One region of the Bradyrhizobium sp. B117 genome, then DNA from elsewhere that is predicted to be linked to it. Evidence: riboswitches for the same ligand, from Rfam matches in the RefSeq annotation. Region 1 holds a riboswitch; the other holds the start of a gene.
The links. A riboswitch is a leader RNA that binds a small molecule or an ion and turns the genes downstream of it on or off. The one in region 1 is predicted to bind cobalamin.
Positions count from the first base shown of each region.

Region 2: linked by a shared signal. The riboswitch ahead of metE (5-methyltetrahydropteroyltriglutamate--homocysteine S-methyltransferase) and the one ahead of AAFG16_RS32460 (energy-coupling factor ABC transporter permease) in region 1 are both predicted to bind cobalamin.

Region 1 covers NZ_CP152414.1:6,673,738-6,681,316, forward strand. Annotated here, with positions in the region: gene cobT (nicotinate-nucleotide--dimethylbenzimidazole phosphoribosyltransferase) at 1-458, opposite strand, end outside; gene cobF (precorrin-6A synthase (deacetylating)) at 469-1,218, opposite strand; gene AAFG16_RS32460 (energy-coupling factor ABC transporter permease) at 1,261-1,938, opposite strand; cobalamin riboswitch at 1,975-2,195, opposite strand; gene cobA (uroporphyrinogen-III C-methyltransferase) at 2,241-2,972, opposite strand; gene AAFG16_RS32470 (cobyrinate a,c-diamide synthase) at 2,969-4,279, opposite strand; gene cobM (precorrin-4 C(11)-methyltransferase) at 4,279-5,061, opposite strand; gene AAFG16_RS32480 (cobalamin biosynthesis protein) at 5,058-5,426, opposite strand; gene cbiE (precorrin-6y C5,15-methyltransferase (decarboxylating) subunit CbiE) at 5,423-6,604, opposite strand; gene AAFG16_RS32490 (cobalt-precorrin-6A reductase) at 6,603-7,349, shown strand; gene cobJ (precorrin-3B C(17)-methyltransferase) at 7,325-7,579, opposite strand, start outside.
Region 2 covers NZ_CP152414.1:8,109,735-8,117,313, reverse strand. Annotated here, with positions in the region: gene AAFG16_RS39170 (hypothetical protein) at 14-172, shown strand; gene AAFG16_RS39165 (hypothetical protein) at 440-622, shown strand; gene AAFG16_RS39160 (nodulate formation efficiency C protein) at 1,173-1,955, opposite strand; cobalamin riboswitch at 2,894-3,096, shown strand; gene metE (5-methyltetrahydropteroyltriglutamate--homocysteine S-methyltransferase) at 3,198-5,543, shown strand; gene AAFG16_RS39150 (hemerythrin domain-containing protein) at 6,722-7,321, opposite strand.

The DNA of each region.
Region 1 (7,579 bases):
GCTTCGAACGCAAACGCCAGTTCGGCAGGCGCAAGCGCAGCCTCGACACTGAAATCGCGGGTGCCGCTGCGCGGCTTGTCGGTGACGACGCCTGCCATCGCCTCCTGCGCCAGCGTGCCCGCGTCAACCACTTCCAGAGTCGAGCCGAGCTCGCGCGCCAGCACCGAGATCGCCGCGCCGCCGGAGGCAAAATTCGCCATCATCGCGATGGTCACTCCTTGCGGATAGGCGGATACGCCCTGCGCGACGATGCCGTGGTCGCCGGCAAAAACGATGATCGGCACCCGCGCGGCGCGCGGCTGCTCGGTCGCCTGCAGGCCCGCAAGCTCGATCGCGAGCTGCTCGAGCCGGCCGAGCGCGCCGGTCGGTTTTGTCAGCTGCGCCTGACGCGCAACCGCCGCCTCGCGATGGACCGCGGAGACGTCAGGGCACTTTTGGTAGACCCACTCGGGGAGCATGCTGCCTCGCTTAACACCCGCGCTTGAGAATATAGCTGTCCATGATCCAGCCATGCCGCTCGCGCGCTTCCTGCCGCGCGGCGACGATGCGCGGGCCGATCTCGGCGAGCACACCGGACATGATGATTTGATCGGGCATGCCGAGATAGGCGCCCCAATAGATATGAAGCCCCGCCGGATCGAGCGACTGGAATGCCGTGCCGCCGTCGAGCATCACCACCACGGTATCGACGCCTTGCGGCCAGCCGCCTTCGCGCAGGCGGCGTCCCGTCGTCACAAGGAAAGGCTCGCCGATCTCGTTGAGCGGCAATGCATGGGCCGCGCACAGCGCCTGTATCGAGGTGATGCCGGGCACGACCTCGATATCAGGCAACGGATTGAGCCGGCGCGCGATGCGCAGCGAGGAATCGTAGAGCGAGGGATCGCCCCAGATCAGCAGCGCAACCTTGCCGTCACGCCCGAGATGATCCGCGATCGTCTGCGACCATGTCGCGGCGACCGCATCGTGCCAATCATCCACGCCCTTGCGGTAATCGGCTTCGCCCGCGTCGCGCACGGGGAGATCGAACTCGGCAATGCGGGTCTTGTCGCTGGTGAGCACATCCGCGCAGATCGTGCGCCTGAGATCGGCGAGATCGGATTTCGCGGTGCCCTTGCGCGGGATCAGGATCAGATCGGCGGCATTGATGGCTTGAATGGCGGCGCGCGTGAGCTGCCCGGGATCGCCGCAACCGATGCCTATCAGGGAGAGCGTGAGCATCGCGAGCGCGAGGGGCGGCCATGACGGCCGCCCCTTAATCTCTTACGCCGCGTTGTGCAGGCGCGGAGTGACGAGGCCCGGCGCCGTAACACCGCGCAGCGACTTCGCCAGCGCTAGCACCGCGAGATCGGCAAGCGGCTCGATCACGATGACCAGCGCATAGGACGCCGCGAACGTCGCGATATTGGCGAGGTTGCTCATCGCAAAGCCAGAGCCATAGAGCGCCCAGAATGCCACCCAGGCGATCACACCGGCCTGGTAGGTCGTCGAGAGCGCCAGCGCCTGGCGATACCTGAGGTCCACATAGGCGGTGTTGCGCGAGATGATCCGCGTGGCGATCGCCTGGATCCCGAACAGCGGCACCAGCAGCGTCGTGACGTTCATGCCGTATTGCGGCAGGTCGGCGGGCTCGAAGAACACGCCCTGGAGCAGCAGGCCGAGCGCGAGACCGAAGGCGGCGGGCGCAGCGCCGAACAACAGGAACAGGGTCGAACCGAGGATGAAGTGCACCTCGGAGACGCCGACCGGGAAGTGCGGCAGGATCTCGAAGAAGGTGAAGACGAGGCCGGTGGTGGCGAGCGTCCGCACCGCGAACGATACGACGCCCTGCTCGCGCACGGTCTCGGCCGCGAGCTTCAAGGCAACGCCGCCTGCGGCGATGCCGGTTGCGTAACTCAATACGAGCTTGGCGCCGGTCACGACGCCGGGTTCGATATGCATGGCTCAGTTCCTTCCTGCCGTCACACCCGACGGCCTTGGCCTCAAAACATGCACGGCCGGTCTCCTGGCTCGCGGTTCGCTGGGGTTCTCCGGCCTTCCCGGACCTTGCGGCCCAGTGGCTGATCGGAGCCCCTCACCGCTTACAGTCGCGGGGGCGGCTGGGGTTTTGGGCGCCGCAACTGGGTCCGCCCATCCCCATTCCCGATTATGCTCCGGCGCTTTGCGCCGCGTTGAGCACCATGCCTCTCCTGTGTGCCCCTTCCGCCAGCCGGGCGTCAAGGGCCGAGAGGCAGCCCGGGCCATCATGACGGATAATCCCCCGCCAGCGCGCCGAACAGGATAACGGCCGCCGTGGAAGCCGCCCCGCCCCGCGCAAGCTGCTCGGCAAGCTCGGCAATCGTGGTGCGTACCAGCCGCTCGTCGGCGCGGCCAAGGGATTCGGCGAACAGCGCGGGGGTATCAGGGGCGAGACCGTGCGCGATCAATTTTGCGGCAAGATCCGGGAAGGTGCGGCGGCCCATATAGACCACGGTCGTCGCTTCGGGGTCGGCCAGCGCCGTCCAGTTGAGATTTTGGGGCAGCTCGCCGGTGACGTCGGCCCCGGTGACGAACTGCACCCGGCGCGAGGTATGGCGCCGGGTCAGGGGAATGCCGGCTTGCGCGGCGGCGACGCAGGCCGAGGTGACGCCGGGAACGATCTCGTAGCCGATGCCGGCATCGCGCAGAGTCTCCAGCTCCTCCTCAAGCCGGCCGAAGATGCCGGCATCGCCGGACTTCAACCGCACCACGCGCGCTCCGGTTGCGGCGTAGTCGACCAGGAGTCGGTTGACGTGGTGCTGCCTGGTCGAGGGCCGCCCTGCCCGCTTCCCCACCGCAACGAGATTGGCGCCGGGCCGCGCCAGATCGAGGATCGCGCCGGAGGCAAGGTCGTCATAGAGCACGACGTCAGCCTCGCGCAGCCGCGCGGCGCCCTTCACGGTGAGGAGCTCGGGATCGCCGGGGCCGGCGGAGACGAAGGAGACAAAACCGCTCACCGGTCCTCCGCGATCAGATGAAAGAACGTGCCGGTGGCGTGGCCACGCCGCGAGCCGGTCTCGGCGATGACCGCGCCGGTTGCATCATGCACGACCGCCAAGGGCGTGTCAGGCTGCGCAAGGATCGTCGAATAGTGGAATTCGTGACCGCGCAAGCGCGCACCCGCCTGATGCCCCGGCATGGGCACTGCGAGCGCGGCGAGACGATAGCCGAGATGCATGCGGCGCCTGGCAAAGCTCGTCTCCAGGCCAAGCAGGCCCGTCATCTCGTGGCGGACGCCGTCGGCATCGGTCAAAGCGGTGCCCAGCACCATATAGCCTCCGCATTCGCCGTGCACCGGCCGTGTTTCGGCGAAGGCGCGCAAGCCGCTGCGAAACCGCGCACTGGCCGCGATCGTGCCGGCATGGAGCTCGGGATAGCCGCCGGGCAGCCAGCACACATCGGCGCTCATATCAGGGCCTTCATCGGCGAGCGGCGAGAATGTCGCAATCTCCGCGCCAGCCGCGCGCCATGCTTCCAGCATGTGCGGATAGACGAAGGAGAACGCGGCGTCGCGCGCCAGCGCAATGCGCTGGCCGGGCGGCGTCACGTTGAGGCCGTTCGACGCGGCTTGCGGCGACCAGCTCGCTGCCGATCGCAGCACCGCATCGAGATCGACATGCTCGGCGACGAAGCGCGCGGCCTCGTCGATCAGCTTGCCGATCTCGGCCTGCTCCTCGGCCTGAACCAGGCCGAGATGCCGCTTCGGCAGCGAGATCTCGGCGTGGCGCGGCAGCGCGCCGAACACGGCGATGCCGGCATCGTTGAGCGCACGGCGCACCAGGTCCTCGTGGCGCGGGCTGGCGACACGATTGAGCACGACACCGGCAAGCCGCACGCCGGGGCGATAGTCGCGCAGACCTGCGGCGATCGCCGCCGCCGTCTGCGCCTGGCCGGAGGGATCGATCACCAGCACGACCGGCCAGCCCAGCATCTCCGCGATGTCGGCGGTGGCGCCGGTGCCGGTGACGCCGCGCGCGGCGACGCCGTCGAACAGGCCCATCGAGCCCTCCGCGAGCACGACATCGGCATCCGCACCGCGGCTGACGAGATGGGCGATCGTGCCACGATCCATCGCCCAGCTATCGACATTGACGGAAGCGCGGCCCGTCGCGGCGGCATGAAAGGCGGGATCGATATAGTCGGGCCCGCTCTTGAAGCATTGCACGTTCAATCCGCGATGGCGCCAGGCGCGCGCGAGCGCCAGCGTCAGCGTGGTCTTGCCGACGCCGGAGGCCGGCGCAGAGATGACGAGGCCTGCGGCCATCACGACACCTCCGGAAAGCGCGGCTCGGCGCCGACGGGACGATAGCGGCGGTCGTAATCGACGGCATAAAGGCGGCTCTCGTCGAAATCCGCAGCACCAAGCGTCCTGCCGACCAGGATCAACGCGGTGCGCTCCATCTCGGCACCCACAGCAGCATCGAGGGTTGCGAGCGTGGCGCGCACGATGCGCTGGTCCGGCCAGCTCGCGCGCCAGACGATCGCGACCGGGCAGTCCGCGCCGTAGTGCGGCGAAAGCTCAGCGACGACCTTGTCGAGCAGATGGATCGACAGATGGATCGCGAGCACCGCGCCGGTCGCGGCGAACGCAGCGAGCTTCTCGCCTTCAGGCATGGCGCTGGCCCGGCCCGGCGTGCGCGTCAGCACCACGCTCTGGGCAAGGCCGGGCAGCGTCAGCTCGGCCTCCAGCGCCGCCGCGGCGGCCGAGAAGGACGGAACGCCCGGCGTGACCGTGAAGGGAATGCCGAGCGCGCGCAAGCGGCGGAGCTGCTCGCCCATCGCCGACCAGATCGAGAGATCGCCCGAATGCAGCCGCGCGACATCCTTGCCCTCGGCATGGGCCGCAGCGATCTCCGCGATGATCTCGTCGAGCGACAGTGGCGCGGTGTTGACGATGCGCGCGCCGGACGGGCAATGCGCCAAAACGCCTTCAGGCACCAGCGAGCCGGCATAGAGGCAGACCGGACAGGCCTCGATCAAATCGCGGCCGCGCAGCGTCAGCAAATCTGGCGCGCCCGGCCCGGCGCCGATGAAATGCACCGTCATGCGCCATCTCCTTCCGCGATCGCGGCGGTCGCGGTGCGATCCTGCGAGACTACGCGCGTCGCAACCAGGCGCGCGCAAGGGCCAGCGGCGGCGAGTGCAGCCGCCTCGGCAACCGAGCCCGTGCCAAACATTTCCCCGACGAGCTTCGACTGCGTTGGCGTGTCGATGCTCGTAAGCACATCAGCGGCGACGGCCTTGATCGGCACACCGCATTCCCGCGCGAGCTGCTTCAGGACCTCCGCGTCGGCCTTGTCGCTGACAGTTGCCACCGCCGCGAGGCCTTCAGTGCCGCCAGCGGCCAGCAACGCCTCGCGCAGCGAAGCCAGCGTGACATCCTTCTTGAATCCGAGCCCGGCGACCTTCATCGCACTGTACTCCACTGCACAACCGGCCGCGCTGCCTCCCAGGAGCGATAGCGGCCGAGCGGGGCTGCATGCGCGATCTCGACCCGCATCAGCTCGCCGCCATGGCGCTGATGCAGCTCGCCGAGCAGCGCTTCCGTCTCAAGCGTGACTGAATGCGCAACGAGCCGCGCACCCGGCGAGAGACGGGACCAGACAGCATCGAACAACGCGCGATCGAGACCACCGCCGATGAAGACGGCATCCGGCACCTCTTGGCCAGCAAGAGCTTCAGGCGCCTTCCCCGTAACGACGGTGATCCGATGCGCCAGTCCAAATGCGGCTGCATTGCTGCGGATGTTCGCCGCGCGGTCTTCGCGCGCCTCGATCGCGATCGCCGTTCCCCCGCACAGCGCCCACTCCACCGAGATCGAGCCCGAACCGGCGCCGACATCCCACAGCCGTTCCCCGGCACGCGGCGCCAGCGCCGAGAGCGCGAGCGCGCGCACCGGCCGCTTGGTGATCTGGCCGTCGTGGACGAAGAGATCGTCCGAAAGTCCGGAGCTGCGAGGAATGCCTCGCCCGCCTCTCGCCTCGACGGCAATTGCGACCAGATTTCCGGCGAGATCGCCCGCAAAGCCGTCGGCGCGATGTTCAACGATGCTTTCGCGCGGCCCACCGAGCGCGGCGAGCGTCCAAAACGCCGAGGCGCCCCATCCGCGCTCGCTGAGCCATTTCGCGAGGTCGCCGGGCGCCTTCCCGTCACGCACGAGGCAGAGGATGCGAGCATCATTCGCCAGATGCGGAATGAGACGCTCGAATGGTGCGGCGTGGAGGCCGAAACAGGCAGCAGTTTCGAGACGCCAGCCTAGCCGCGCGGCGGCAAGCGAGAAGGTCGACGGCGCGGAATGCGCGGTCCACTCTCCTGCATCGAGCTTTTCGGCAAGGCTTGCGCCGGCGCCGTGCCAGAACGGATCGCCCGAAGCGAGCACCGCCGTCGGCCGGCCGCGACAGCTCAGCACGACATCTGCATCGAACGGCACCGGCCAGGGGTGGCCGCGGCTGCCAACGTCTGCAAGCGAGAGGTGACGCTCGCCGCCAAAAACAGTTTCCGCTTTGGCAAGCGCGTTTCGGCTTGCCTCCGACAGCCCGTCAAGGCCATCTTCGCCGATACCGATGATGGTCAGCCAGGGATCAGCCATGATACGCGCCCTCATACTGGGCGGAACTGCCGATGCGAGCGTGCTCGCGGCGGAGATCGCGCGCACACAGATCGACGCCGTCTATTCCTACGGCGGCCGCACCCGCACGCCCGCCGATCAGCCGCTGCCGACCCGCATCGGCGGGTTCGGCGGCGTCAGCGGGCTCGCCGACTATATCCGCAGCGAGGCCATCACGCATGTGATCGACGCGACGCATCCCTTCGCCGCCGAGATGAGCCGCAACGCGGTTGCGGCGTGCGTCGAGACCGGCACGCCGCTGATTGCGCTCGAACGTCCACCCTGGACGAAAGTGCCCGGCGACAACTGGATCGAGATTCGCGACGTCAATGCGGCGGTCGCCGCGTTGCCCGACGCGCCGGCAAACGTGTTCCTTGCCATCGGCCGCCAGCACATCGCCCCGTTCGCGAGCAAGCCGCAGCATGCCTATACGCTGCGGTTCGTCGACCCGCCCGAAGCGCCCCTGCCCTTCGCAGCCGATGTGATCGTGTCGCGCGGACCGTTTACGCTCGAGGGCGAGCTCGAGATGCTGCGCGGTCGCGGCATCGCCTGGATCGTCGCCCGCAATTCCGGCGGCGACGGCGCCCGCGCCAAGATCGACGCCGCCCGCACGCTCGGCCTGCCCGTGATCATGATCTCGCGACCGCGCCTGCCTGAAAGGCCTTGTGTGGAGAGCGTGGCCGAGGTGATGGAGTGGCTCGGTCATTCTACACGCCTCGGTGCGTAGACCCAGCGGCCGACGCGGCGTGTCTGCGAATTGCCGATGATCACCAGCGTACGCATGTCAGCCATTTCAGGCGTCGCCTCGTTCAGCGTGACAGTCTCGATCTTCTCGTCGGCCGAGCTGATCGCGCGCGCGAAGATGACCAGGCGGTCGCTACAACCAGCATCCCTCAAAACTGCGAGCGCGCGACCAAATCCCTCCGGCCGGCTCGCCGAGCGCGGATTGTACATCGC
Region 2 (7,579 bases), 1.4 Mb from region 1:
TGGAGAGCCACGCGTGGATGCCAATCGCATTGTGGCCTTTCGCACCTCTGCTGTGCGCCACAATCTTCGTGGTGCCGCCGCCCCGTTCATAGAAGAACCCGATGTCATGGGCGGCGCGACTGGCGGCCGCTCTGTCGTAGTGCGCTTCACCCCGATCACAGGTGAAGATTGACCCAGCAAGCCCGACGCGAGGGCGTGCGTTTGCGCCAGAAGATGTGGAACGGCAACCTGCGTGGCTTCGTCGTATACGCACCGCACGAGGGGTATGCCGCCCGCGTGTTCGGACGATCGCGAGCACCATCCTGATGCCATTCGGTAGGAGGCGTCAATCCGCATCATGGTTGCCTCATCGCGGCACTCGGGCAGGCTGCTCTGGCGCGGTTTAGCCGACTCAAGCTACAAATCGTTCTCAACGACCTCACTACACAATAGGAATCAAATGGCTGCAGCTGCACGGGAATTGCCGGTCTCTTCTTACGCGCTTGAAGTGGATGGCCGACTCAGAGCTGAATTCGCAACTAAAGACGGCGCCAGGGCAGGCGGAGCAGAACTAAAGAAGCGTTTTCCCATGCTTCAAGTCCGGATCTATGACGCGCAGACGAATGCGCGCGAGGAAATTTAGCGCCGAATCAGTCGTTCCTCGATGCCTCGCGTACGGCTCCGGGACTCGTCGCCGGGGCCACTCGGAAAACGGCCGATGTTCAAGGGTATGCCGACACTGCCGCATTACCCTCTTAATGGGTTTGTCGCAGCACTCGATCGTGCCGGCTCGGCGTCGGCATGCTCACCAGTCAATCGCGCGATGCGCGGCCTGCACGCCGGATCAGACTTGGGCCCGAGGCATCTCCAGGCCCGGTCCCTTGAAGAGTGGCATGGAGAGCTGGTTCCCTCGCAGATCGGTGTTCTCTCACGGCGTCAGGTGCGCTGGGAGCAAAATCTCGCCAACTGGTACGCGCCGCTGAGCTCGACTGTCGCGGAGAGGCTCGAGTAGTCGTGCTGCCCGATTTTTGCCTGACGGGCTGAAGGCTGCGGGGAAAGGCTCGCGACTGTTGCGAAGGCGTAAGCACCGACACTTTAGGGCTAATATGTCTTGCAGTTACTCTGAGGCGGTCAGGAGCTGCGGCGCGATCTTGCTCTGCGCGACCATTAAACCGAGGGCTTTCGCTCCTTTCTTACTCTTCCCGTTCCTTGGGCTCCATCCGAGCGAACCAGGAGCCAGGAGGAAAGGCCGCGATACGCTTGGCAAAGGAGGATTGCGGCTCCCAATCTTGCCCTTCGCTCTTCTCGAAAGTGATGACCCCGTTATGGGTGTAAAAACGGGGCCCTGGGATATTACAGTTCACTAAAAGCAAAACGCGCCACAGATCACCTTTTTCGGTCGGCTTGTCCTTCTGCTTCGGCAAGTAGTCCACTCCAACAGGCTCAACGATAGTGCAGCGGCCCTGCCGCAGGAGATCGCCGAGCCGGCCCTGCGTGGTCGTCACGAAGTTGAAGTTGCTCGGATCATGCAGAAAGCGAAGATTTGCGTCCCTTTCGCCATCCTTGACTTCACTGGCGATCAACCCGAGCGCCAGGGCGTGCCAGCCCAATTCGATCGGCTTTGCATAGGTCGACGCAAGTTGAAACGTGCCGTCGAGCGCGATCCTCCAGGTGATAACGTACTGTTCGTCTAGTACATCATCCGCGTGCCTGGTCCACGAAACGAAAACATAGTCGTTTCCGTCAAGTTCGGCGACGCCCCACATTCGAGGGACGAACCGTGCAACTTTCGAGACGTTGGAGATAATTTGTTCTATTGTCTCACCGTCTTGCGCTCGCCACGTTGACTTGAATCTTTCGATATGGGGGCTCTCGATAGCGCGAGCACTGTTGCCAGTCACAGCCAGCCCGGCCAGGCAGATCAGGGATCGACCGAGACAAAACAATAACGCGCGTCTTCTAGACACTTTTCTCATGACTGTTGGCCTATCTGGTTTCATCCGCCCGTCATTCCAGAGCGGGCAACTTCAGCCTGTTATGCGCGAGCGCAAGAAGTTAGCGGCGACGCGACGGGGAGGCCGATGGTGTTCCGTGCGAGCAGGCGCTCCCGCTCTATGTCACGCGCCGCTAACTTCGTTGCCGGCGACAGCCTCAAGTTGCTGTGCTGGACATGCCCAGCAAGAGGAGACTGGGCATGCCGAAGACTTGCATTCCTCGTGCCAGGTTAATAGACGGCAATTCGCACCGCTTCTATGCCCCCTTTGTCGGCTTTCCGACTTGCGGGCGTCTCGATGTTTCCGTTCACCGCGGCTTATGCCACGCGCCGAATGTTCGGTGGGCGCAGCTGAACGCCTCGACCAAGTTCCTGATGAGAATTGGGAGCACGTTTGCCGCCACAGAACTGTTTGGCTCGCTATCGTTACCGGAGTGAGCTTTCGATCTCTGGCATGCCTCTGGGTACTCGCGGCCGAGAGGCCAGAGCGCGTTTGGCGCTTCTTTCGCGACATCCGGCACTCGCGCCGAGCATTTGGAGTCTGGCTGGCACTGCAAATCAACGTGCCGGTCAGGTATGTTGCTGACTTTGCCACGTGTCTTAGGCTTATGCAGCACGGATCCAGCTGGTCGAGAGCGCGGCTGGATGGCGGACACGCTCGAAGAACCTGCTGGGAAGCCTGGGACACGCATCAAATGCGTTCTGCTCCAGGCAGCAGTCCCGACCGCGGAAGCCGCTTTTATCCCCTCCACCGATCTGGCGTGCGGCCAGGGGGCAGCTGCGATGGTCATTACAATATCGCTGACTGAAGAGCGCATCTACATCGACTCAGCGATAAGGATGCGCGGTCATTCGCGTAGCGGATGTCGCAGCACCAGCTTGCGACATAATCTGAGAGGTTGACGGAAGACTTGTCTTGCCGATAATCCAAGTCGTCGAGGTTCTCCGGTCCCACTTGATCCGGAGCTAAGAGGGAAGCCGGTGACAATGCCGGCGCTGCCCCCGCAACTGTGAGCGGCAAGCCGCTGTCCAACGATGTCACTGAAGCCTGCGCGGCTTCGGGAAGGCCGGACAGAAGCGATGACCCGCGAGCCAGGAGACCTGCCCCGACAATTATTCGTCCACGGGCGGGGTGTCCCGGTGGTGCGTCAAGCAGCCGTCGCACCGCGCGACTTCCCCTGCCTGCGTCCGCCACGGCCTTTGCCCCCAACAAGGGGTTAACGCTATGTCTCTTCTCTCCCTTCCTGTTGCCACGCTTGGAACGCCACGCATCGGTCCAAGGCGCGAGCTCAAACTCGCTCTTGAAAGCTACTGGGCGGGAAAAACCAGCGAACAACAGTTGCTCGAGGACGCAGCTGGCCTGCGTGCCGCGAACTGGGCTCGTCAGAAATCTATCGGCGTCACGGTCATTCCATCGAACGATTTTTCGCTGTATGACCAAGTGCTCGACACAAGTGTCATGGTTGGCGCCATCCCGGAGATCTACGGCTCGAAAACCGAATCCGTTTCGCTCAAGACGTACTTCGCCATGGCCCGCGGATCACAATGCGACGATCAGGATGCGAGTTGCGGTCGCGGACCGCGCGGATTTGGCGCACCCGCGCAGGAGATGACCAAGTGGTTCGACACCAACTACCACTACATGGTTCCCCAGTTTCACCGGGGACAGACTTTCAGGCTATGCTCTCGCAAGCCGATCGAGGAGTATGAGGAAGCTAAGGCCCTTGGCTTTCAGACCCGTCCTGTCCTGATCGGGCCGGTCACATTCCTAAAGCTCGGCAAGAGTCTCGATCCTGCGTTCCAGCCACTCTCACTGCTGGATGAACTGATACCGATCTATATCGAGGTTCTGCAGGAATTTGCCAAACGTGGGGCAAATTGGGTTCAGTTCGACGAGCCCTGCCTGGTTCTTGATCTGGATGAGAGGGCGCGGCAATCTTTGCGACATGCCTATGATCGGCTCGCCAAGGAGGTGCCGGCCATCAAGATCTTAGTTGCCAGCTATTTCGGCGACCTCGGGGACAATCTGAACACCGCGTTGAGCCTGCCAGTTGCCGGACTACACCTCGACCTAGTTCGAGCGCCACAGTTGTTGGACCAGATCATCGCTGGCGGCCGAGGTGATCTCGTCATGTCGCTCGGTGTCGTCGACGGCCGGAATGTATGGCGGTCGAATTTGTCATCCCTGCGCCAGCGGCTCGAACCCGCGATTGCGAAGCTCGGCAAGGACCGTGTACAGATTGCCCCATCCTGCTCGCTGCTTCATGTGCCGGTCGATGTTGAACTTGAAACCGGGCTCGCTTCCGACGTCAAGAGCTGGCTTGCTTTCGCGGTCCAGAAGATGCGGGAGCTTGCGATCCTGGCGCGGGCACTCGCAGGCGACCAGAATGTTGCGCCAGCTCTTGCCGAGTCGGAATGTGCCGCGACTGTTCGCCGGACTTCGCCGAAAATTCGTGATGCCAATGTCGCTGTCCGGATGAAAGCGATCGATCAGACCATGCGTCGACGCGGGAGCCCATTTGCCCGTCGTGCCGAGATCCAAAGCAATCGTTTCGGACTACCGGCTTTTCCTACCACGACCATCGGATCGTTTCCGCAGACCACAGAGGTCCGAAATGCCCGTGCGGCGCATGCGCGAGGCGCGATAAGTGACGAGCAATACGACAGGTTCCTCAAGGAGGAGACTGCGCGCGCCGTACGTTGGCAGGAGGACATCGGTCTCGACGTCCTCGTGCACGGCGAGTTCGAGCGCAATGACATGGTGCAGTACTTCGGCGAGCACCTCGCCGGCTTCGCATTTACTAGGAGCGGATGGGTGCAGTCGTACGGCTCGCGCTGCGTCAGGCCGCCGATCCTGTTTGGCGATGTGGTGCGGCCGAAGCCTATCACCGTGGACTGGTGGCGCTACGCGCAATCACTAACGAGGAAGCCGATGAAGGCTATGTTGACCGGACCGGTGACGATTTTGAACTGGTCCTTTGTCCGCGATGATATTCCCAATAGCGAGGTCTGTCGCCAGATTGCGCTCGCGATCCGAGACGAAGTCCGCGATCTCGAGAATGCTGGTGCGACAATGATCCAGATCGACGAAGCCGCACTGCGCGAAGGAATGCCGTTGCGTCGATCGGAGTGGACGGCCTATCTCGACTGGGCCGTGGATTGCTTCAGCATCTGCTCATCGGGCGTCGCCGATGAAACGCAAATTCATACACATATGTGCTACTCGGAGTTCAACGACATCATCGCTGCGATCGCTGCAATGGACGCAGATGTCATCTCGATCGAGACGTCGCGCTCGAAAATGGAACTACTCGACGCGTTCAGGAACTACGAATATCCAAATCAGATCGGACCGGGCGTGTACGACATCCACTCCCCACGCGTTCCCGAGGCGGGCGAAATGAAGGAACTGATGGTGTTGGCTCGGACCCGGCTGCAGGATTCGCAGCTCTGGGTCAATCCGGACTGCGGCCTGAAGACGCGCAAATGGGAGGAAGTGCGTCCGGCGCTAGCGAACATGGTCGCTGCCGCCCGCCAACTACGCGCTGCATCCGATCCGCGAGGCCATTGATCCGGGCTTGGGTCTCTTCCCGACAAAGCGGATCCTCTTGCGGTCATTTGCGCTGTCGATGATCGATGGAGCCTTGGGAATAAAAAAGGCCCGGCCTCGCTGAGCGGGCCGGGCGAAAGTCCGGGAGGAGCGACGCTGACGCATCGCGCGGACTTCCATCGGCGGAGAGAGGACAACCGCCGGTTCGATCACGGCAAGGACATTCGCCGAAAATCTGAGCTCAGTTGAAGCACAAGCTCAGCGTAGCTCAATTATGCCGTGGTATGCGACCGTTAGCCTGAGGTTTATAAAGTTACACCAAAGTTTGTCGATCAAGAGCACGTCGGCAACGATTACGACGGCGACGAGGACGGTGATGCCGGGCGGTCACAGCAGGGCACGAGCCGCAAACTCGGTGCGCTTCCTGTCTGAAAACCTTATGCTCGATCAGCGCGAGGATACGAAAAACCCGGCTCCAAGGATCTTGCAAGTGTAGACAATGCCTGAGCGGTTGCTATTGATTTGATCCCTGCTTAAGGCAGTCCTTGGTCGACCGGTTCCAGCCGGTGGTCGGGTTTCGTCTTGGGTCTCTGTTTGAGAGTCTATGAGCGGACCACGCGGAGGATGTCACGAGCTTGAAGATGGCACTGGTGCCGACAGGGTGCTCCTCAGCCGTGAGCCTGGTCCTGCCCTCAGCACAGGGCCAGTTGAATGATGGCGATCTCCGATCCGGCACGGCTCGGCGCAGAGTTAGACCCGACGTCGTCCAGCGCCTTGCCGTTCGTGCTAAACGTACCCGGGCGAGCAGTGCCTGGCAATTGACGTGCTGTGGGTCAAACCGGCCGCGGTCGGATCATTCAGAGCCTGCCAGGCTGGGAAAGACTGGGAGTGCTTCGCCCCACCCGCGCGGCGGTAATCGTCCGTCGTTGTGCGGCGGCGGACATGAGAGGCATCCGTTTCGCGCGATATCACTGCGCAACTGCCAGACCTGCGACATCACATTGTGGAACGTGCCGGAACCAGAGCTCAGGAAGGTTCGGGCACCGGAAGCGATCATCGTGCGGAGAAAGCCATCTTGGTGGTGCGGCAGCCTACGTGCCCGCGAACACCCCCATTTTCATTCGACAGGATGAGCATGAGGTCTAATTCCTGCTGTAAGACGGCGCTGATCAATACGGCCCCTACGTCTCGGCGCCGTGTCAGGGGTTGCCGGCCTTGGCGGACGAAAATGCGACCGAGCTCCGTTCGGCCTCAGCTTCTTGCTCCAATTGCAGAATATGCGCTCTTAGCGCATCGGAAGTGGCTGCCGCTGTCTCGCTGAACAGGGGATCTCCATCATCGGTGAGGGCGGAAGCGATTTCGGTCCATTCCTGTGCCGAGAGAGCCTTCAGTGCGGCCGGAAAGAAATCTCGTTCTTCCCACATCATGTGGCGCCGCTCGCGTACTATGAATTCGCGTATGATATCGCCGACGTCTTGCCGAAAGAGTTCACGATCCGCGAGGATGGCGTCAATAGCTCGCGCGAAGTGGTGCAAACGGTCGGCCACTTCCTGGTGTTCAAGCGCGAGATCGCCGACGATTGCAGCTGCATCGGGATCGCGAGCCTTGAGCTTCGAAAAAATCAAGTCTTCCTGTGGATGATGGTACAGTTCGGGGTAAACCTCGAAATAGCTGATAATCGCGCGAATGACCTCATAATCGGGACCGATCCCTCCCTCAAAAATCTCCAATTCGCGTTGAAGAGCGGCCAAAAGCAGATCAATGTTGCGATGCTCTCGAAGCAAAAGGTCGATGATCATTCCGGTGCTCCTGGAGGCACAATGTAGGCCGGAAGCGTTTCTGCCACTTACAAGATCGCCCAGGCCGAATTCGGTGTCCTTCGCGACGCCGCAATTTTTTGCGCTGTTCGACGCAAAAACGTAGCGCGCTTTGAATTCGAGCCGGCGTAAATCAACTTAGCCGCCGAAGTGTTGAGGTTGCCCCCGCAAGACGCTGGTCGGATAACGGCTGGTTTCGGTAAGTTTGGCGGCCTGGGCGTGCATGGCGGACCCTATCTT